DNA from 3 places in the Roseateles sp. AC306 genome. Region 2 is predicted to be linked to each of the others. Evidence: predicted binding sites of a transcription regulator. Region 2 holds the regulator's gene; each other region holds the start of a gene.

Region 1 (7,491 bases), on a different contig from region 2:
GCGCCAGCAGGTCGTTGATGGCCTGCACCAGCGGCGCTACCTCGTCGGGCACGCGCTGCTCGTCGATGGGGGACAGGTCTGAACTCTCGCGCGAACGGATGCGCCGCTGCAGCTCGTTCAGCGGGGCGATGCCGCGCGCCAGCGCCAGCCACACCAGCAACACGGCCAGCGGCAGGATGACGAACTGCGGCAGGATGACGCCCTTGATGATCTCGTTCGTCAGCCGCCCACGCTTGCCCAGCGTCTCGGCCACCTGTACCAGCATGGTCCTGGCTTGCCCCGCCTGGCCCTCGGGTGCGACCCAGAGGTAGGCGACCCGCACGGCATCCGCGCCCACCTCGTCATCGCGGAAGTGCAGCTCCCAGGGCACGATGGCGCCGTCCTCGCTGGGCACCGGCAGCGTCGCGTCGCCGCTGAGCAGCTCGCCGCGCAGGCCGAGCACCTGGTAGAAAACGGTGTCCGAAGCGTCCACCCGCAGCAGCGCCGCTGCCTCGGGCGCCAGGGCGTAGCGGTCGCGGCTGCGCGCCGGCGCGTCGGGGGCAGCCACCTGCTGCCCCAGGCTGCGCGCCATCTCGCCCAGCTCGCGGTCGTAGGGCCGGCTGGCAATGCCCTGGGCCACCAGCCACGTCAGCGCCACGCTGATCGGCCAGATCAGCAACAGCGGCGCGAGCATCCAATCAAGGATCTCGCCGAACAGCGAACCCTGCTGCTGCGGGTTGGCGCCGTTCTCTGCCGGCATTTACGACGAGATTTTCTCTAGGCAGTAGCCGAGGCCGCGGACCGTCGCGATGCGGATCGGTCCCTGTTCGATCTTCTTGCGCAACCGGTGGATGTACACCTCGATCGCGTTGTTCGAGACCTCCTCGCCCCACTCGCACAGCCGCTCGACGAGCTGGTCCTTGCTGACCAGCCGCCCGGCCCGCTGCAGCAGCACCTCCAGCAGCGACAGCTCGCGCGCCGACAGCTCAAGCATTTGCTCGTTGATGTAGGCCACGCGACCGGTGGCATCGAAGGTCAGCGGCCCATGCTTGATGACGCTGCTGGCCGTGCCCAGGCCGCGCCGGGTCAGTGCCCGCACACGCGCCTCTAGCTCCTGCAGCGAGAAGGGCTTGGCCATGTAGTCGTCGGCGCCCAGGTCCAGGCCCTTGACGCGCTGCTCGACGCTGTCCGCTGCGGTCAGGATCAGCACCGGCATCGTCGAGCCGCGCGCGCGCAGCTTGCGCAACACCTCCAGCCCATGCAGGCGCGGCAGGCCGAGGTCCAGGATCACGAGATCGAACTCGTGCGTGGCCAGCGCCGAATCGGCCTCCGTGCCGCTGCTGACGCGGTCCACCGCATAGCCCGACGCGCGCAATGCGCGCAACAGCCCATCGGCCAGCACTTGGTCATCTTCGGCAATCAGGATGCGCATCGTCTTGTCTCCGCTGCGGATGTTAGGCGTTGGCCAGCTGGCTCACGCCATGAGCCAGCTGGCACCTAGCATGCTCATCAATCCTGGGGACAAACCACTGTACAAACATACAGATTGGCCCATAATTCACTCACTGCATCTGGAGACCAGCATGGACGCCCCCGTCAAAGCCCTGAACACCGAAAAAGCCAAGGCCCTGCAAGCCGCCCTCGCCCAGATCGAGAAGCAGTTCGGCAAGGGCTCCATCATGCGTCTGGGTGAAGGCGAGGTCATTGAAGACATCCAGGTCGTCTCCACCGGCTCCCTTGGCCTGGACATCGCGCTGGGCGTCGGCGGCCTGCCGCGCGGCCGCGTCGTCGAGATCTACGGCCCCGAGTCTTCGGGCAAGACCACGTTGACGCTGCAGGTCATCGCCGAGATGCAAAAGCTCGCCGGCACCTGTGCCTTCATCGACGCCGAGCACGCGCTCGATATCCAGTACGCCCAGAAACTCGGCGTCAATCTGCAGGAACTGCTGATCAGCCAACCTGACACCGGCGAGCAGGCGCTCGAGATCGTCGACGCGCTGGTGCGTTCCGGCTCGGTGGACCTCATCGTCATCGACTCGGTTGCGGCGTTGACGCCCAAGGCCGAACTCGAAGGCGAAATGGGCGACAGCCTGCCCGGCCTGCAGGCCCGTCTGATGAGCCAGGCGCTGCGCAAGCTGACCGCCACGATCAAGAAGACCAACTGCATGGTCATCTTCATCAACCAGATCCGCATGAAGATCGGCGTCATGTTCGGCAGCCCCGAAACGACCACCGGTGGCAATGCGCTGAAGTTCTACGCCTCCGTGCGCCTGGACATCCGCCGTATCGGCTCCATCAAGAAGGGCGAGGAAGTCATCGGCTCCGAGACCAAGGTCAAGGTCGTCAAGAACAAGGTCAGCCCGCCATTCAAGACAGCCGAGTTCGACATCCTCTATGGCGAGGGCATCAGCCGCGAGGGCGAGATCGTCGACATGGGCGTCGTCGCCAAGATCGTCGAGAAGTCCGGCTCGTGGTACGCCTACCAGGGCGAAAAGATTGGGCAAGGCAAGGACAACGCTCGCGAGTTCCTGCGTGAAAACCCCGACGTGGCCATCGAGATTGAGAACAAGATCCGCGAATCGCTGGGTGTGGCGCTGCTGACCACCGCGACACCGGAATAAGCCCCTCCGGCGGTTTGCCATGGTGCGTGCGCCGCTGTCGCTGAAGGCTCGCGCCATCGGCCTGCTGGCTCAACGTGATCACAGCCGGATCGAGCTGCGGCGCAAGCTGATGCGCATCGAACGGCAACGGCATGCTCGCCTCGCGGCGGCTCAAACTGCGGACGACGGTAACGACGCCGGTTCAGACTACGACGCTGAACCCAGCGAGTCTGCGGTCGACGCCCTGCTCGATGCCCTTGCCGCCAGCGGCTATCTGGACGAATCCCGCTTCGTCGAATCTCGCCTGCATCTGCGCGCCCGCCGTTTCGGCGCCCAGCGCATCCAGCAGGAACTCGCGCAGCATGGGCTGAAATTGGACGCCGAGCAGCAGGCCGCTTTGCGCGGGACCGAGTTGGAGCGCGCCCGCGAGGTCTGGCTGAAACGTTTCGGGGCTGCACCTGCCCGAGGCGTCGCCGAACAGGCACGCCAAAGCCGGTTTTTGCTTGCCCGGGGTTTTGCCCCCGAAGTGGTGCGCCGCTTGCTCAAGGCCTAAGAGCGGCTTGCCAGAGCGCGCAGGGGTGATTTTCACCCCCCGTGCTACATTGCCGGCTGCCCCGAAACGGCGGTTCACCGGTTACAAGCCTCTGGCCCCCTAAGGCAAAGCGACTCCGAAAGCTGGCAAAACCGCTGTACCGGCACCGGCCGGTTTGTTTCGCTTGCTTCCCGCCCATGCCCGCAGTCCACCCCACCGTCACGCGCCGCCCGCTGCACCGCCGCGCCCTCGATGTGCGAGTGTTTGCGCGTGATGATGGCCTGTTCGACGTCGAAGCCAGCCTCAGCGACACCAAGTCGCATGACGTGCCCCTGGCCGGCGTGCCCCGCAAGGCGGGCGATCCCATCCACGAGATGCACCTGCATCTGACCGTCGACGCGACGTTGACGATCACCGCCGCCTCGTCCGAAACGCTGTGGATGCCTTACCCGCAAGCCTGCGGCGAGCACCGCGACGCCTATGCCCGGCTCGTCGGCCTGAATCTGATGAAGGGCTTTCGCCAGGCCGTCACCGAACGTCTCGGCGGTACGCGCGGCTGCACGCATCTGACCGAGCTCTGTCAGATCCTGCCCACGGCCGTCATCCAGGCCATGGCCGGCTCGGTCATCGATACCCGCGAAGGCGATGCAGCGGGCAACCCGCCCTTCCAGCTTGACCGCTGCCACGCGTTGCGCCGCGACAGCGCGACCGTCGCCCAGTTCTATCCTCGTTGGCACCAACCGACCGAGCCAGCCACCCAAGAATCCTGACTTCCCCGACCCGAAAGACCAGCCATGAAAATCCACGAATACCAAGGCAAAGAAATCCTGCGCCAGTTCGGCGTGCCGGTGCCGCGCGGCATCCCCGCCTTCACGGTGCAGGAAGCCGTTGAAGCCGCCCAGAAGCTGGGCGGCCCGGTCTGGGTCGTGAAAGCCCAAATCCACGCGGGTGGACGCGGCAAGGGTGGCGGCGTCAAGGTTGCCAAGACGATTGATGACGTCAAGGAGAAGGCCGAAGCCATCCTGGGCATGCAGCTCAAGACTCACCAGACCGGCCCGGAAGGACAGAAGGTGCGTCGCCTCTATATCGAAGACGGCGCAGACATCAACAAGGAGCTCTACGTTTCGCTGGTCACCGACCGCGGCACGCAGACAGTCGCCTTCATCGCGTCGAGCGAAGGCGGCATGGACATCGAGGAAGTGGCCCACTCCACGCCCGAGAAGATCATCACCGAGATGATCGACCCGCTGGTGGGCCTGACCACCGAGCAAAGCAAGAAGATCGCTGCGGCCATCGGCCTGAGCGGCGCGTCCATCGACCAGGCCGTCGACATCTTCGCCAAGCTCTACAAGTGCTACATGGACACGGACGCGTCGTTGGTTGAAATCAACCCGCTGAACTGCGACTCCAAGGGCAATCTGATGGCCCTGGACGCGAAGTTCAACTTCGATGCCAACGCGCTGTTCCGCCACCCCGAGATCGTCGCCTACCGCGACTTGGACGAAGAAGACCCGGCTGAAGTCGAAGCCAGCAAGTTCGACCTGGCCTACATCAGCCTGGACGGCAACATCGGCTGCCTGGTGAACGGCGCCGGCCTGGCCATGGCCACGATGGACACCATCAAGCTGTTCGGCGGCGAGCCGGCCAACTTCCTGGACGTCGGCGGCGGCGCCACGGCTGAGAAGGTCACCGAAGCCTTCAAGATCATGCTGAAGAACAAGGCCGTCAAGGGCATCCTCGTCAACATCTTCGGCGGCATCATGAAGTGCGACACCATCGCCGAAGGCGTCATCGTCGCCTGCAAGGCCGTGAACCTGTCCGTGCCGCTGGTCGTGCGCATGAAGGGCACCAACGAAGACCTGGGCAAGAAGATGCTGGCCGAATCCGGCCTGCCCATCATTGCGGCCGACTCGATGGCCGAAGCGGCCACCAAGATCGTCGCCGCTGTCGCCTAACGCCAAGGCCCATGCCATTGCGGGACAGACCGCCCGAGCGAAGCGAGTAGCTCTGTCCCCAACTGATTAGGAACAAGAAATGTCCATCTACATCAACAAAGACACCAAGGTCATCACCCAGGGCATCACCGGCAAGACCGGTCAGTTCCACACACTGGGTTGCCAGGCGTATGCCAACGGCAAGAACGCCTTCGTCGCCGGCGTGAACCCGAAGAAGGCCGGCGAGAAGTTCAGCGAGATTCCCATCTACGCGACCGTCAAGGAGGCCGCGTCGCAGACGGGTGCCACCGTCTCGGTCATCTACGTGCCGCCCGCCGGCGCTGCCGCCGCCATCTGGGAAGCCGTCGAGGCCGACCTGGATCTGGCGATCTGCATCACCGAAGGCATCCCGGTCCGGGACATGCTGGAAGTGCGCAACAAGATGAAGGCCAAGGAAGCCGCCGGTGGCAAGAAGACGCTGCTGCTGGGCCCGAACTGCCCCGGCCTGATCACGCCGGAAGAAATCAAGATCGGCATCATGCCCGGCCACATCCACCGCAAGGGCCGCATCGGCGTTGTCTCGCGCTCTGGCACGCTGACGTATGAAGCCGTGGCGCAACTGACCGAGATCGGCCTGGGCCAATCGTCGGCAGTCGGCATCGGCGGCGACCCGATCAACGGCCTGAAGCACATCGACGTGATGCAGGCCTTCAACGACGACCCGGACACCGACGCCGTCATCATGATCGGCGAGATCGGCGGCCCGGACGAGGCGGAAGCTGCCCGTTGGTGCAAGCTGAACATGAAGAAGCCCATCGTCGGCTTCATCGCCGGTGTCACCGCGCCCCCCGGCAAGCGCATGGGCCACGCCGGCGCGCTGATCTCCGGCGGCGCCGACACGGCCGATGCCAAGCTCGCCATCATGGAAGAGTGCGGCTTCACGGTCACACGCAATCCGTCGGAAATGGCCAAGCTGCTCAAGGCCCTGCTGTAATCCGGGCCCTGCCCTGAGTACAAGCCGCCGGGTCATCGCCCGGCGGCTTTTTCATTGCCCGCCATGGAACATCTCGACGCCGCGTTCTTCTTCGCCCTGCTGAAAATCATCTGGGCCGACATCCTGCTGTCCGGCGACAACGCCGTCGTCATCGCCCTGGCGACGCGCCGGCTGCCACCCAAGCAGCAGCGCCGCGCCATCATCGGCGGTGCCGCGGCGGCCATCCTGATGCGGGTGCTGCTGGCGCTGTTCGCCATCCAGCTGCTGCAGCTGCCCTATCTGAAGCTGGTCGGCGCGGCACTGCTGGTGTGGATCGGCATCAAGCTGATGAGCCAGACCGACGAGGAAGCCGAGGTCGGCGAGGTCGACGGCCTGTGGGCCGCAGTACGCACCATCCTGCTGGCCGACCTCGCCATGAGCCTGGACAACGTGGTCGCCATTGCCGCCGCCGCCAGCGCCGCCGCCGCGCCGATGCGCCCCATCCTGCTGCTCATCGGTCTGGGCCTGTCCATTCCGCTGATCATCTTCGGTAGCACGCTGTTGCTGAAGCTCATGCAGCGCTTTCCGGTCATCATCACTGTCGGCGCGGCACTGCTTGGTTTTGTGGCCGGCGAGATGGCGGTGACCGACACGGCGTTGGAAGGCTGGTTCAACACCAACCTGCACGCATTGGGCTACACGGTGGGCATCGCGGGTGCGGTCCTCGTGGTCGCCATCGGCCTGATGCGCTCGCGCCGGGGCTCCGCCTAAGATCGGCGACATGGCTAGCAGCGGCAAACCCGGCACGGCAGGCGGCTTTTGGCAGCGCCTCATCGGCAGGGTCACTGACGCCGGCGACGTGGGCGAGCCCTCCACGCTGCCCGCCGTGCAGCAGACGCACGCTCCCGGCGCCTCCTCGGCTCAGGCCGCAACGCCGCCCGACCTGCACGATTTCGAACTCGGCGCTGAAATCGGCCGCGGCGCGATGGCTATCGTCTACAAGGCCACGCAGCGCTCCACCGGCCGCCAGGTCGCCATCAAGCGCCTGGCGCTGAGCCGGGAGTTCTCGTCGGAAGACTTGGCCGATGTGCGCGAGCGCTTTATGCGCGAAGCCCGCGCGGCACGGGCGCTGGAGCACCCGGACATCCTGCAGGTCGTCGACGCTGGACAGGACGGCCGCGACGCCTGGCTTGCCCTGGACTACGTGCTCGGACGTGACCTCAGCCTCTTCGCCAAGGCCGGCCAGCTGCTGCCGGTGCGCGAGGTCGTGCAGATCGGCGTGCGCCTGGCGCGCGCGCTGCACTATGCCCACAGCCAGGGGATTATTCACCGCGACATCAAGCCAGCCAACGTCATGCTGGACCGCGTCAACGGCAGCCTCAAGCTGATGGACTTCGGCATCGCCCGCGTCGGCGACGGCAGCCGCACGCGCACCGGTCTCGTGCTCGGCACGCCCTCCTTCATGTCGCCCGA
Region 2 (7,491 bases):
GTGGCTGCTCGACCAGAGCAAGGAAGCCGCCCGCGCTGCCAAGAAGCAATCGGCGGCAGCAGCCGCGCCCGCGCCGGTGGTTGCCGCCGCACCTGCGCCGGCCCCCGCAGCGCGCGAGGACCGCAAGGTCTCAGGTCAGGCGCGCGCCAAGCTCGCCGACCAGACGCGGCCGCTGCGCAAGGAGATGGAGCAGATCGACAAGCGCATGCATGCGCTTGCCACGGAGCGCTCCAGCATCGAAGCTCAGCTCGCTGAAGGCGCCGCCGCGTCGGCCATCGCCGAGATGGGCAAAAGGCTGAAGGCGATCAGCGACCAGCTCGAAGCCGACGAAGCCCGTTGGCTGGAGCTGGGCGAGCAGATCGAAGCGCTCAGCTAAGAAGCACCGCTGCCAGGGCCAGTGCGCCCGGCAGCGCCTGCACGAACAAGATCTTCCTGGAGGCCGTAGCCGCGCCGAATACGCCGGCCACGACGACACAGCCCAGGAAGAACACCAGCCAGGGCTTGCCCGCTCCCGCGGCGCCCTGCACGAGGCCCCAGGCCAGGCCCGCAGCGAGAAAGCCGTTGTAGAGCCCCTGGTTGGCCGCCAGCGACTTGCTCTGCTCGGCAAAGTCCGCCTTCAGCCCGAAGGCCTTGCGGCCCAGCGGCTTGGTCCAGAAGAACATTTCCAGCACCAGGAAGTACAGGTGCAGCAGTGCCACCAGCGCCGCCAGCACGATTGCGAGTGTCTGCATCGTCTCTCTCCTCATCATTGATTGGGGTGGCGCATCCTCGCAGATGGCCCTAAGGTCCCCTGTCGCTAAAAGACGTGGGAAAGACCATTTAACTTGTACGCAATTGAATTGCCAACTACATTAGAAGCCATGCCACGCGCCAAGCCGTCCACCGCCAGCGATCCCCGCACGCAATGGCTGCAGCTCGATCGTCAATTGTGTTTCGCGCTGTACAGCAGCTCGCTGGCCATGACCAAGCTCTACAAGCCGCTGCTGGCGCCGCTGGGCCTGACCTATCCGCAATACCTCGCCATGCTGGTGCTGTGGGAGGCTGATGGCCTGAGCGTGTCCGCGCTCGGCCAACGCCTGTCGCTGGACTCTGGCACGTTGACGCCACTGCTCAAGCGACTGGAGCTGCTGGGCCATGTCGAGCGCCTCCGTGCCACGGACGACGAGCGCCGCGTCGACTTGTTTCTGACACCCGCAGGCCGCAAGCTGCGCTCCCTGGCGCTGGACATCCCCAACCAGCTCGCCTGCGCCAGCGCCTGCGAGCTGGACGAGCTCGTCGCACTGACCCAGCGGCTGCACGAACTCCGGCAGCAGCTGAGTCAAGCCACTACCGACTGATCACCTTTCCCACCACGACCCCCAAAGGAGCCCCCATGGCCATCGAAAAAGCCCTCTACACCGCCACCGCAACTGCCACTGGCGGCCGCGCCGGCACTGCCAAGTCTTCCGATGGCGCCATCGACGTGACGCTGTCCACGCCCAAGGAACTGGGCGGCGCCGGCGGCCCGGGCACCAACCCCGAGCAGTTGTTCGCGGCCGGCTACTCCGCCTGCTTCATCGGCGCGATGAAGGCCGTCGCCGGCAAGCAGAAGATCAGCCTGCCCGCCGAGGTGTCCATCACCAGCGATGTCGCCATCGGCCCGCACGCCAACAAGCCGGGCGCCTTCGGCATCCAGGTCGATATGAAGATCTCCGTGCCCGGCATGGAGCGCGCCGCACTGGAAGCGCTGGTGGCCACCGCCCACGAGGTATGCCCGTACTCCAACGCCACGCGCGGCAATGTGGACGTGACGCTGACGATCGTCTGATCAGCCCGCGAGCAGGACCAGGATCAGCTCGATCCTGGCCTTGACCGGACTCAGTGCACCGGCACTCGGCAGCAGGCCGGGCAGGTCCATCACCGGCCCGGCGTCGCAGCGCGTGCTGCGCAGCACGCGTACGCCGCGCACCTCGGCGTCACGCAGCGCATCCTCCAGGGTCATGCTCAGCGTGCCGTTGCCTGTCCCGGCTGCGACGATGCCGTCCACACCCGCCGTTAGCAGTGCCTGCACGACACGGCCATCGGCGCCGGCGTGGTTGAGCACGATGTCGACGCGTGGCCAGCTCTCCGCCGGCCTTGCGACACGATTCAGACCTAACGCCTCACCCACCGGCCAGCGGCCAACAAGCCGGACCGCGCCCTCCTCCACCCGGGCCACGAGCGCGCCGTCCACCGATTCGAAGGCATCGACGCGGTAGCTGTGCGTCTTGCGCACCTGTATCGCGTCATGCACGCGACCCGCCAGCACAACGACCACACCCATGGCGCCCCGGGTGGCCGCCACTTGCACAGCGTCGAAAAGATTCTGCGGCCCGTCGGGCGCCAGCGCCGTCGCCGGCCGCATCGCCGCCGTCAGCACCACGGGCTTGGTTGGCGCCAGCACGCGGTGCAGAAAGTAGGCTGTCTCCTCCAGCGTGTCCGTGCCGTGGCTGATAACGACGCCCGCCACCTCGGGCCGCGCCAACTGCGCCTGCACGGCATGCGCGAGGCGCTGCCAGGTCGCACAGTCCATGTCCTTGCTGTCCAACTGTGCGACCTGCTGCGCCTCCAATGGCCGCCCCACCAATGCCGGCACAGCAGCGAGCAAGTCCTCGACACGCAGCTGCGCGGCCGTGTAGCCCACGCCGTCGCTGGCGCTTGCAGCGGTGCCAGCAATCGTGCCGCCGGTGCCCAGAATGACGATCAATTTCGCTGGGGTTTGCAATTTGCTGGTTTCCTGGACAAAAATACAGGTGCTGGACAAATTTCCAGCCACCTTGAAAAGGCCGCCCGTGCAAGACCAACCCAAGCTTACCGCCCGCCAACAGCAGATCTTCGACCTGGTGCGCAACGCGATCGAAAGCACCGGCTCGCCCCCCACCCGCGCCGAGATCGCCGCCGAACTGGGTTTCAAATCCGCCAACGCCGCCGAGGAGCATCTGCAGGCCCTCGCGCGCAAGGGTGTTCTCGAACTGGTCGGCGGCACCTCGCGCGGCATCCGCCTCAAGTCCGACACGCTGAATGCCGTCAATCGCGCCCGCCAGTTCAGCCTGCCCATCCCGGCGTTCGCCCAACTCACGCTTCCCTTGATCGGCCGCGTTGCCGCCGGCGCTCCCATCCTGGCGCAGGAGCATGTCGAGCAGACTTACACCGTCGAGCCAACGCTGTTTGCGAAGAAGCCCGACTACCTGCTCAAGGTCAAGGGCATGAGCATGAAGGACATCGGCATCCTCGACGGCGATCTGCTCGCCGTGCAGTCCGCCAAGGAAGCCCGCAACGGCCAGATCGTCGTCGCCCGCGTTGGTGAGGAAGTCACCGTCAAACGCTTCAAGCGCGGGCCGGACGGCATCCAGCTGCTGCCTGAGAACGCTGATTTCGAGCCCATTCATGTGAACGACAGCGAGCACTTCAGCATCGAGGGCCTGGCCGTCGGCTTGATCAGAGGGCAAGGCTTCAACTGATCGATATTGAACGGCGCGCGATTCGCTTGGATCGACGCCGGTTTGGGCACGCGCCCTGCCCCGTTGCCGCATGGCCAAGGCACGCGCTCCCGGTGGTGACATTCGAATCGGCATCTCCGGCTGGCGATACGAACCCTGGCGCAGTGTGTTCTACCCGGAGGGCTTGGTCCAGCGACGCGAACTTGAGTTCGCATCGAGGATGGTGCCCACCATCGAGATCAACGGCTCCTTCTACTCGCTTCAGCACCCGGACTACTACGCGCAGTGGCGCGATGACACGCCCCCCGGCTTTGTGTTCTCCGTGAAGGCGCCGAAGTACATCACCCACATGCGGCGGCTGAAGGAAATCGAGACGCCACTGGCCAATTTTCTTGCGAACGGCCTGTTCGAATTGCGTGACAAGCTCGGCCCCATCCTCTGGCAGTTCCCGCCGATGCTGCCCTTCAAGCCGGATCGATTCGAAGCATTTTTCGCCATGCTGCCGCATGACACTGAAGCGGCGGCGCGTATCGCCAGAGGTCACGACTCGCGCGTTGAAGGCCGGGTGAGCCTGGACATCGACCGCAAACGCTCGATGCGCCATGCCGTCGAGATTCGCCATCCAAGCTTTGTCGACCCAGCTTTCATCGCGCTGCTGCGGCGTTACGAGGTCGCGCTGGTCGTCGCCGATACAGCCGGCAAATGGCCATTGCTTGAAGACCTGACCGCAGATTTCGTCTATGTGCGCTTGCACGGCGACAAGGAGCTCTACGCGAGCGGCTACAGCGGCGAGGCGCTGGACCGCTGGGCGACGCGCGTCAAGGCCTGGAGCAGCGGCCACCAGGTATACGACGCCCGCTTGGCCTCCACGGATCCCGGTCCCCATCATTCCCGCCGCGACATCTACTGCTATTTCGACAACGACGTCAAAGTTCATGCACCCTTTGACGCCGCGACGCTCACCCGCAAGCTGGGCCTCGACAGCCCGATCGGCGAGCGAGGAGCGTCGATGCCCGACTGGGCTATGCCGGGTCCCCGCGTACGAGCAAAGGGATTCGGTGCAAAGAAATAGCCCCCGCGCTCGCGCGCTCTCACCATCAATCGTGGTGGGGTCCATAGCCCGAATACCGGCTGGGTAACTCTGCGAGGAGTGTCACCCCGACGAGCCGGGCTATCCTGAAAGTTACCCGGTCAGATGCCGGAAGGTGGCGCACTTACCCGGACGCTGACGGACAAAGAAAAAGGCCTAAGTCGTTGATTGACTTAGGCCTTTTTTGGAATTCAGCGAACCTCGCTGAACTCTGTAATGGTGGAGCCGGGGGGAATTGAACCCCCGTCCGCAAGCCATCACCGGGCAGATCTACATGCTTAGCCGGCTGATTTGAATCTCACGGTCAACTCGCGCAGTGGCACGCTAGCTTTCCCGCCAGTCACTTAGTCTCACAACACACTGAGTGACCCAGCGCATTGCCAGCCGATGTGAGTGACTTCTCAGCCTAGCCCCTTGCGGGATTCAGCCCGGCCCATCGGCCTGCCGTTGAGAAGCTCATCCGCAATTAAGCGGCGAGTGCGAACGTAGAGTCGTTTGCAGTTACTTTGTTTCCAGTGGTTTTACGAGCGAACTGGTGCTCGGCATGCCCTACTCCGGATCCGCACCCACGTCGAAACCAAGTCGGCCCCAGAGCTCGCTAGTTTAGGCCAGTCCGAGCTGTTTCAAGAGCTCGCCTGGAGCGGCCAGCGCGATATCAGCGCCCCACTGACTGAAATCTGCCTGCGCGCCCAGGTATCCCCATGCCGCAACCGCCGTCGCCATGCTGGCCGCGCGACCAGCGATCACATCCCGCTCGTCGTCGCCCACGTAGAGACAGCCCTGGGGAGCAACGCCCAGACGGCGCGCCGCTTCCAGCAGCGGCGCCGGATGTGGCTTGGTATGGCCGGTGGTGTCACCGCCCACCAACACCCGCGCACCCAGACGCAGCGCCGCCGTCAACGGCAACGCGAAGCGCTCTGCCTTGTTGGTGACGATGCCCCAGACAAGACCCGCAGCCGACAACGCCGCGAGTTCGGCCTCGACGCCGGCAAACGCTCGCGTGTTGTCATACATCAGCGTCTCATAGCGGTCGAGGAATTCGCGCTTCAGCTCGTCGTAAAACTGCTGCCCGGGCGCAACGGCGAATGCCTGTCCCAGCATGCCGCGGGCCCCCGAGCCGCCGTGCGGCCGATATTGCCCAAGCGGCAGCGGCAACAGGCCACGTTCGGCGCGCATCGCGTTCGCCGCGCGGGCCAAGTCCTCGGCGCTATCGATCAACGTGCCGTCAAGATCGAACAGGACGGCCCGCAGATGCACCCAGCGCGGGGCGAGGCGACTCACAACGGACGCCGGCAGGCGAGCAAATAGTTGACGTCGGTGTCGCTACCCAGGCTGTAGCGCTGCGTCAGCGGGTTGTAGCTCAGGCCGCGGCTGGTTTGCAGCTCCAGGCCAGCGTCGCGGCAGAACTGCGCCAGTTCGGAAGGCTTCAGGAAGCGCGCGTATTCATGCGTGCCCTTGGGCAGCATGTTCAGCACGTACTCCGCGCCGACGATGGCAAGAACGAAGGACTTGGCGTTGCGATTCAGCGTCGACAAAAACACCCAGCCGCCGGGCTTGACCAAAGTGGCCAGAGCGCGCACGACGGAGGCGGGATCGGGCACGTGCTCCAGCATCTCCATGCAGGTGACGGCGTCGAAGCTCGCCGGCTGCTCGGCCGCAAGCGCCTCGACCGCAATCTCACGGTACTCGACGCCTTCCGTGCCTGCCTCCATGGCATGCAGTTCGGCAACTCTCAATGGTTTGGTCGACAGGTCAATGCCCAGCACCTGAGCACCGGCGCGGGCCATGGAGTCGCTCAGGATGCCGCCACCGCAGCCCACGTCGACGACGCGCTTGCCCGCCAGCGGGCAGAGTTGCTGAATCCAGCCCAACCGCAGCGGGTTGATCTGATGAAGAGGCTTGAAGTCACTTTCTGGGTCCCACCAGCGGTGGGCGAGTTCGCCAAACTTGGCAAGCTCTTGCGGATCGGCATTGATCGTCATGGTCTGCTGAAATAAAAAAGCCCCGCGGCGAGCCGGCGGGGCTTTGAGCTAACCGCCCGAAGGCGATGGAGCTTACTTGTTGCGCGTACCGACGACTTCGATTTCCGTGCGACGGTTCTTGGCACGGCCTTCGGTGGTCTTGTTGTCGGCCACGGGCTGCTTTTCGCCCTTGCCTTCGGTGTAGACGCGGTTCGGCTCGACACCCTTGCCCACCAGGTAGGCCTTGACGGCTTCCGAGCGGCGGATCGACAGCTTCTGGTTGTACTCGTCGCTGCCGACCGAGTCGGTGTGGCCCACGGCAATGATGACTTCCAGGTTGATGCCCTTGGTCTTGCTGACCAGGTCATCCAGCTTGGCGGTGGCTTCGGGCTTCAGCGTCGACTTGTCGAAGTCGAAGAAGGCATCAGCAGCGAAAGTAACCTTCTCGCTGACCGGAGCCGGAGGCGGCGGGGGGACCGGCTTCGGCGGGACAGGAGGGGCGACCGGCGGCTGAGCAGGAGGCGCGGGGGGCGCTACCGGCTTTTCTGCAGGCTTGATTTCGCCATCGCAACCCTTGGCAGCCGTGGCCGGCGTCCAGAAGTTGTTGCGCCAGCAATATTCGTTGGTGCCGTTCTTCCAAACAGTGCCGTCCGTAGCGCGCCAGTTGTCAATAGTCTGGGCCGTAGTGGCCGACGATGCCGCAGCGACGACCGCAGCCACCGCAAACAGCGACGCCACGCGATTCAGTTTCTTCATGATTCTCCTCTCAAGGAATGCCGCAGTTGCCCTGCGAGAGTCAGTACTCAAACCGCAGGAGAGTCTTTAGGGTTTCTCCTAGGGACTCAACGATTGTGCCATGTGGGCACTGGGTCGACCGCATTGTGGCGGCCTACGTTCGTGGGCGCGGCGACGCTGTTGCGCTCCTGCTACAGGGTAGCGGGCCGCATAGAATTAGCACCTTTCGCCACCCCTGATGTTGCCC
Region 3 (7,491 bases), on a different contig from region 2:
TGAACATGTAGCCAGTCTTGCCGAACTTGATCCGCGACAGCTCACCGAGGAAATTCTCTTCCTTCAGATTGATGGAGCCAGAGATGACCCACCGCACCGCGCCTTGCTCATCGAGAACCGGCTGAGTGATTGCGATCTGGGCTTGGCCGCTTAGCCGATTGAGGTAGGGCTGGGAAATGACACCCGACCGCTGAGTCACGGTATCGGCGAAGTAGGGCCGATCAGCGACGTTGATCTTCCCGATGCGATCAGCGCCGTTGAGGTTGGCCACCAAGTCGCCCTTCAGGTTCAAGATGGCTACGTTGTCGAAGTTTTCCCGAAGGGACTTCTCGTGGGCCGCGAGGAACGCTTGAAGGGGAGCGCTTTCCAAAAAGCGCTGGTACTGCAAGCTGGCGCTGAAGTTGCGCAGCAAACTGCGGCGACTGATGAACTTTTGATCAACCGCGTCAGCAAGCGCAGATATCCGCGCGAACTGCTCCTGCGCAATCGAATCTTGCATGTGCCGCTTGACGAAGAACAGCGCGGAGGTGGCGAGGCCGAGCGTCGTCGCCAGCACGATGGCGATGACCCCCATGCTGAGCCGCAGGCGTAGGCTCAACGATCTGGCTTTTCTTCTGAACGGCAAGACGGTCTTCCATCCGGTGGTCCGGCTTTGGCTGGTGGGGCCTTCTGACCCTCTTTCTCCCCTGGCTGCCGGGATCGTAGCGGCCCGCGAGCACTCACCCGACGAGGGCTACGCTGAATAGGCCGCCGACTTGCAAGCTTCGCGAAGGATGGCCAAGTTGCGTAGCGATCGGCGGCGGCGACAGGACCTATGCGATCTGAGTCCGAGCCAACAACTGCGCCAGGCGACGCCCCGCACGGATGCCCTGGTCCTCAAAATTGACGTTCACGACCACCTGCACGTCAAGCGCCAATTCCGCGACCGCGGCAGTCCGGCGGGCGATCTCCTGCAACTCTTGGTCGTTGTATTCGTAGTTGAAGCGCTCGGATGCGGCCGCCAAGCCCTTGGCATCCCAAGTCTGGGCATTGTTGCCATGTAGACGGACCAGAGCCAGATCCGGGGTCGTCACCGCCCACACGCCGTGGGCGTAGTTGCCCACGCCCTGCGGCTCGTCGACGATGACGTGCGTCACGCCCAACGCTTGTTCCCAGGCCAGTGTCGTCTCGGCCTTGCCGTCACCGAACCAGGACTTGTTGCGAAACTCGACCGCCAGTCGGTGGTCGCCCATCCGCGCGACGCATTCCTCGACATGGGCCTTCCATTCCGGGGCGCCGGTGACCCACGGCGCGAACTGGAAGTGCACCGCCCGCAGCTTGCCCGCAGCCCTGAGCGGCTCGATGGCCGCCTTGTAGCGCAGCCAGATCTCATCGACGATTTCGCGCGGCACGTCCGCGTAGTACCAGTTCTTCCTCCTGCCGGTCAGCGGCGGCAGAGCCTGCTGGATGTCGGGTGGGAAAACCTTCGGCGGCGTCTGGTGCCCGGTGAGCAACCGGAACGCTTTGATGTTGAACTTGAAGTCAGGCGGTGTCCGTTCGGCCCAAAGCGCTGAATTGCTTGGCGTCGGCAGAGCGAAGAAGCTGCTGTCGACCTCCACCATCGGGAACTGGCTGGCATAGAAGCGCAGCATTTTTTCCGACGTGGAGTGGCCGCGCGGATAGAACGTCTTCTTCTTGACCAGCGACGGATCGGCCCACGACGCCATGCCGACAACCACGTTCTTGCGAGGGCCGACCGGCCCAGGCGCGGCGATGGCGTTGGGGTCGGTGTCGCCGAACAGGTCGTCCATGACTACCTCCAGAGGCGGTATCGCGCCGCGAAGCCGTCGATCACCTCATGCCACTGTGCGGACCGCGCGTCGAACTCATCGACGGTCAGCTGCGGGCCGAAGGCGCTCTTCAGCACATGCGCAAAGGGAGACGGGGGGTTTAGCCAGTCGACGTAACCATCGATGTTGGGCGGCACCTCGAAATCTGGATGCGTCTCCACATGCCCATCCATGGCCACGTCCAGCACCTGCTGGCCTGTCCAGTCCGGGTGTCTCTTGGCGAGCTCAAGCGCTCGCCGAACGATCGGTTGGTTCATCGTTGTGGCGTGAGATTGGGTTCCAGGGCAATTGGCGGGCGCACAGCGCGCTGGACAGCGTCGACGTCAGGGACGTGTTTGAAGCGCAGCACGCGATAGCCCGCGCGCTCCAGGAGCGTGTCGCGCTTGCTGTCATGGACCTCGCGGCCCTTGTGGCTTGCGTCGTCGAGCTCGATCACAGCAAGCACCTCGAACGCTTTGGTGGCCAGGACGAAGTCGGCGACCTTCCGATTGAAGGTGGCGCGGGTCGGCATGTCCTTGGCGGTGATCAGAGCGGAAAAGGCGACCTGGCTCAAGACGATGTCGTTTGGAAAAGCCTGCTGTAGCCGGTGGAACATGGGCTGTTCCCGATCGGTGAGCAACTTCTTCGGCCGCACTTCTCCCGACGCTTTGCGGCGACCCGCGCCCTTGAGTACAGCAGCCGCGATTGACACCACGACGGCCAAAACCAGCACAAACAGCATCTCTTTGCTCATCGTCTCCCCTTGAGCTCACCGGTCCTCACGCCGGCGGCGTCTGATTTTGAAGCGCTTCAGCACTTGACGACTGGCATCGCCGTCCAGTCGGTGGTGTATGCCGGCGTGCGCCGCTCCAGCTTCGTTTCCCACGAGCCTTGAGGGGCCCGGCGGGGTTTGGCCGATCCCACGCGAATCGTGCCCTTGCCAAAGCGGTCGTTGACGACGTCTACAGCCTCCATGAGCCGGTTACGGTCACCGGCGGGTTCATCGTCCTCGAGGTCGAGCTCGGTCTGCCCGGCTTCTGCAGGTTGAAGGCCCATCAGCATCACCCCCGCCTTGGCGTAATTGATGCCCGGCTTGTAGATACCCCGCAGCCCATCGATCGCTGCGTGAACGATCGCGGCGGTGTCGGCGCACGGGCGGCGCAGCGGCATCACGACGGAGCGGGAGTACTGCGCATCCTTCTTACGGAAGGGGCTGGTCCGAACGAAGACCATGACCTTGCTGGCATGGCTTTGCTGCCAGCGCAACTTCTCCGACGCACGGGTGCAGAACTCGGTCACCGCTTGGACTAGCTGTCCCAGCTCCTGCACGGGCTGTCCGAACGAACGCGTCGACGCGATCTGCTGTCGCGGCTCCGGCTCATCCTGGAATTCCAGGCAGGGCGTGCCTTGAAGCTCTCGCACCGTTCGCTCCAGCACGACCGACCAGTTCAAGCGCACAGTGCTCGCATCCAGCTTGGCCAATTGGCTGGCGTTCGTGATGCCGGCTGCCCGCAACTGCCCGCCAATGCGTGGCCCTACGCCCCAAATGTCTCCGACGGGCGTTGCAACGAGCAACTGGTCGAGCGCCGCCGCGGACAAGCGGCCAACGTGGCACACCTGCGCATGCTCGGCCGGGTAGCTCCCTGGTTTACGCTCAGCCGACTTAGCAACGTGGTTGGCGAACTTGGCCAGGGTCTTGGTCGGGCCAATGCCTACGCTACAGGGCAGGCTCAGCCACTGCAGTACCCTGGCGCGCATCGTCCGAGCGCGCGCCACCAAGTCACCGCGCACGCCGTCGAGCGAGATGAAGGTCTCGTCGATGCTGTAGACCTCTTGCTCGGGGCCGAGTCCAGCCGCAAGACTCATAAAACGGTCGCTCATATCTCCGTACAGGCCGAAGTTGGCGGAGAGCGCCACGAGGCCAGCATCCTCTTGCAGATGCCGGAACTGGAAGAACGGCTGGCCCATCTTGATGCCGAGCGCTCGTGCTTCATCGCTTCTGGCCACCGCGCACCCGTCGTTGTTCGACAGCACGACAACTGGCAGGCCGTTCAAGCATGGGCGGAAGACCCGCTCCATCGAAACGTAGGCGTTGTTGATGTCCAGAAGCGCCAGCATGGCGTCACACGGGCATGGTCTTGATCGCTGCCGTCACGACGCCCCAGACCTCCACCACCTGGCCCTCCTTGGGCACGATGTCGGGGTAGCTCGGGTTGGCAGATTTGAGCTTGACGCGGCCGGCGCGAAGCTGAAGGTGCTTGCAAACGAACTCGCCATCAATGACGGCGATGACCACATGGCCGTTCTTTGCGGTCACCGCCTTGTCGACCACTAGCACGTCTCCATCGAAGATGCCGGCGTCGCGCATAGAGTCGCCGCGCGCGCGGAGGAGGAATGTGGCCTGGGGGTGCTTGACCAGCTCCGCGGTGAGGTCGATGCGCTTGGCGCCGATGTCTTCGGCCGGGCTTGGAAAGCCGGCGTGAACCGCGACGCCAAGGTCGCGGACGTGCAGGGGCACCGCTTGAACGCGTACCAAGCAGATGTCGGAGGAAAGGCTGATGCGCTGCATACTGTTGTTTTGTACAGTATAGGTGTCGCCTTTATCGGCGCGTCCCCGCAAGCGAAGGTTGAAACATGCAAAGCAGCACGACCCCGTCGCATGAGGAATGGGCCATCAACCCCGTCGTGCTCGGCGCGAAGCAGGCCTGCTGCCGCCCCAGCGGTACCCGGACCATCCTCAAGACCCGGCAAAGAACAGGGCGGGCTCGCCGGCCTTCAGGCGCAGAGGTACGCTGACGTGACCGATCGCAACTCATCCACATCGACCACGGAGACCGCCGTTGGGTTCGACGCAACCACGTGGCCGGCCGAGTGGCGCGGTGACTGGGAGATCAAAAACGACGGCGGTGCGGCCGCGAGGGCATGGCACCGGAGCGGGCTGTGCTTTTTCTTCGAGTTCGAACAAGTCGATGAGCAGGGCAGCTGGGCTTGGCTGATCTATGACGACGACATCTCGCAGAGCCGCCTGTTCGAACTCCAAAGCGAGATGGGAGAGGAGCCGTTCAACGCGTTCTCCATACTGCTGGGGCGTCAGGCCCGGATCCTCTGGCAAGAGATGGGACACGGCGACTTCCGGCTAGTCCGCTGAACCCTCGCGGCCTGAGTACACCGCCTCTAGCATGAGCTCGTATGCCCAGCGGGCGTGGGTTTCCAGTTCTGCGTGGCAGCCCTCGTAGTCGCCGTCCGGAAGCACCCAGATTTCCGATTGCATATTCCGGCGCTGCCTGAGCACCCGGTCCAGTCTTTGCTGAGCACCTTGCACGACGTGTCTTGAGCACCGGGTCCGGCGCTGGCAGTCAGCGGCGCCTTTGCGTCCTGAGCGTCAGGCCCGACTTCATCAGCAATTCCGGCAACATGAGCACCAGTTCCGACGGGCTGCGCAGTCCGCTGGAAGTCCTGCGCAGCGTGCTGGCGCTTCTAGACAGCCTGGAACGACTTCTTGGCCATCACCTTGCGCATCGATTCGCCCTTGAGCGTGATGCGGTGCGCCTTGTGCACGATGCGGTCGAGCACCGCGTCGGCCACAGTCGGGTCCGGGAAGAAGGCGTGCCACTTCTCTGTCGGGTACTGGCTCGTGATGAGCAGTGACCCTGTGCGCTGGCGCCGGTCCACCAGTTCGAGAAGGAACTGCCCCGCCAGCGTGTCAATTTCACCCAGCCCCAGGTCATCCAGCACCAGCAGACTCGGCTTGGCCAGGGCGATCTTCAGCTTGGGCAGCGCGCCCTCATGCGCCCGGTCCCTGATGGTGCTGCATAGATCGCTGGCTCGGAAGAACATGACCGGGATGTCCAGCCGACACGCCTGACCGGCGAGCGCACAGGCCAGCCACGTTTTCCGACACCGGTGGCGCCCTGGATGATGAGGTTCTGCTGCCGGCGAATCCAGTCACAGCTCCCGAGGCTGGCGATCTGCGCTCGGTCCATGCCGCGCTGGGTCCTTGGATCGAGGTCCTCCAGCGCCGCCGGCTCAGGTAGCGCCGCTGCGCGGAACAACCGCTTGAGCTTGCGGTCGTGCCGTTGCGATGCCTCATGCTCCACCAGCAACGCCAGGCGATCTTCGAAGCTCATCTCGTGGAGCCGAGGCTGCTGGAGCTGATGCTCGTAGGCCTCTGCCATTGCGCCCAGGCGCAGCTCGCGCATCCGCGCCAGCGTCTGTTGTGTGCTGCTCATGCCGGCTCCTTGAAGTAGTCGGCACCGCGAACCTCACCAATCACGGCAGGCGGCCTGGGTGGCGGCCGACTCGCACGCAAGTCCGCCTCTTCCTTCAGGATCGACGTGACCCCGCGCAACGTCGTGATGTTCAGCGGCAGCGCATAGGCGCAGACCTGCTCGAAGCGTTCGTCCCCGTAGTGCCGCGCCAGATCGCGCAGGCGCTGTGCCGCTTTCAGGCCGTTGGCCGCGTCGTGGCGCTGCTGCAGGTGGTGCTCGATCATCCGCGCCGCGCTGGCGCCGACCTCTGTCGCCCAGGCCAGCAACAGCTTGGGCTCGCCCTCCAAGACCCGCCTGTGGGCCAGCGGCCGGTGCTCGGGCAGCGTGGCCGCTTCGCCGGCGGTAGCCAGCAGCGGATGCATCGCGACGCGCCGCCCCTTGTGGAAGACCTCCAGAGCTTGGCCCGCAACGCACAGGTCCACCCGCTCGCGGGCGAGGTGATGCGGTACCGAGTAGTAGCGCCTGCCGTGTTCGACGTGGTGGTCATCTTGCACGCGCACGCCGTACCGCCAGTCCCTCAGCTCGAAGTGCACGGCCGGCAGCGGCTTGAGCGCCGGCCGGTCCTGTGCCTCGAAGCGCTCGCGCCGGCAGCCGGGCAGGCGCTTGAAGGGATGGTCATTGAGCTGCGCCGTCAACCGCACCAGCTCCACGTTCAACTCGGCCAGGCTGAAGAACACGCGCTCGCGCAGCGCGAAGAGCACCCAGCGTTGCGCGATCTGCACCCCTACTTCAGCCTTGGCCTTGTGCTTCGGCTTGCGGGAGCCCGTAGGCAGCGGCGCTGTGTCGTAGTGACGGAGGCAGTCGGTGTAGGCCGGGTTCAGCACGATGCGCTCGCGCTCTCGCCGCCAGACGGCCGCCTTCAAGTTGTCGCTGACCACCCACTGAGGTACGCCGCCCAGCGCCTGGAAGGCATGCACATGGCACAACACCCAGTCCGGCGTGGTCTGGCTGGCCAGCGCCTCGATGTAGGTGTAGTTCGAGTAGCCGAGGACCGCCACGAAGATTTGCGCGAAGGTGGACGGCCCGCCTTCGGGATCGCGGATTTCAACGGTGCGGCCGGCGAAGTCCACGAACAGCTTGTCGCCGGGGCGGTGGGAGCGTCGCATCACGACATGCTGGCGTTTGGCCCAGTCGCGATACAGCGCCGTGAACTGTGAGTACGCGACGCCATCGGGGCAGCTCTCTCGCCACTCGCGCCAGATGCGCTCCATCGTGGCGTCAGGCAGTTGCATCTGCTCGTGAACCCATGACCAGTCGGGCACTGGCTTGACGGGGACCCTGCTGCGGTCCTGCGTGCCGAGCGTGGCGCACCAGGTGTCGTCGTCGAGAACCTGGAGTTCGGGCCAAGCCTTCCCGCATCCGCGCAGCTTGGCGCGCAGGTCGTTGACGGTATTGGCCGAGAGACCGCTGATGCG

The links. The regulator LexA, encoded in region 2, represses DNA repair genes until DNA is damaged. The targets are predictions, from matches to a motif close to ACTGTATNNNNATACAGT.
Region 1: recA (recombinase RecA) is a predicted target of LexA. The motif match lies at 1,508-1,525, and genes of this name have one in related genera.
Region 3: AC0IZJ_RS09675 (LexA family protein) is a predicted target of LexA. The motif match lies at 4,378-4,395, and genes of this name have one in related genera.

The regions. Positions count from the first base shown of each region.
Region 1 is NZ_CEEDEB010000009.1:113,516-121,006, reverse strand. It holds gene AC0IZJ_RS18005 (sensor histidine kinase) at 1-739, opposite strand, end outside; gene AC0IZJ_RS18000 (response regulator) at 740-1,411, opposite strand; gene recA (recombinase RecA) at 1,563-2,600, shown strand; gene AC0IZJ_RS17990 (RecX family transcriptional regulator) at 2,620-3,132, shown strand; gene AC0IZJ_RS17985 (DUF2889 domain-containing protein) at 3,309-3,881, shown strand; gene sucC (ADP-forming succinate--CoA ligase subunit beta) at 3,906-5,066, shown strand; gene sucD (succinate--CoA ligase subunit alpha) at 5,146-6,039, shown strand; gene AC0IZJ_RS17970 (TerC family protein) at 6,103-6,789, shown strand; gene AC0IZJ_RS17965 (serine/threonine-protein kinase) at 6,800-7,491, shown strand, end outside.
Region 2 is NZ_CEEDEB010000001.1:601,495-608,985, reverse strand. It holds gene AC0IZJ_RS02455 (ATP-binding cassette domain-containing protein) at 1-376, shown strand, start outside; gene AC0IZJ_RS02450 (DUF1304 domain-containing protein) at 369-731, opposite strand; gene AC0IZJ_RS02445 (MarR family winged helix-turn-helix transcriptional regulator) at 861-1,337, shown strand; gene AC0IZJ_RS02440 (organic hydroperoxide resistance protein) at 1,373-1,807, shown strand; gene AC0IZJ_RS02435 (asparaginase) at 1,808-2,725, opposite strand; gene lexA (transcriptional repressor LexA) at 2,811-3,479, shown strand; gene AC0IZJ_RS02425 (DUF72 domain-containing protein) at 3,550-4,530, shown strand; RNA gene ssrA (transfer-messenger RNA) at 4,766-5,138, opposite strand; gene AC0IZJ_RS02415 (HAD-IA family hydrolase) at 5,152-5,829, opposite strand; gene ubiG (bifunctional 2-polyprenyl-6-hydroxyphenol methylase/3-demethylubiquinol 3-O-methyltransferase UbiG) at 5,826-6,530, opposite strand; gene ompA (outer membrane protein OmpA) at 6,603-7,265, opposite strand.
Region 3 is NZ_CEEDEB010000003.1:353,792-361,282, forward strand. It holds gene AC0IZJ_RS09650 (sensor domain-containing diguanylate cyclase) at 1-598, opposite strand, end outside; gene AC0IZJ_RS09655 (DUF72 domain-containing protein) at 813-1,790, opposite strand; gene AC0IZJ_RS09660 (hypothetical protein) at 1,793-2,086, opposite strand; gene AC0IZJ_RS09665 (DUF2726 domain-containing protein) at 2,083-2,562, opposite strand; gene AC0IZJ_RS09670 (Y-family DNA polymerase) at 2,619-3,926, opposite strand; gene AC0IZJ_RS09675 (LexA family protein) at 3,931-4,377, opposite strand; gene AC0IZJ_RS09680 (hypothetical protein) at 4,606-4,956, shown strand; partial or broken gene istB (IS21-like element helper ATPase IstB) at 5,286-6,037, opposite strand; gene istA (IS21 family transposase) at 6,034-7,491, opposite strand, start outside.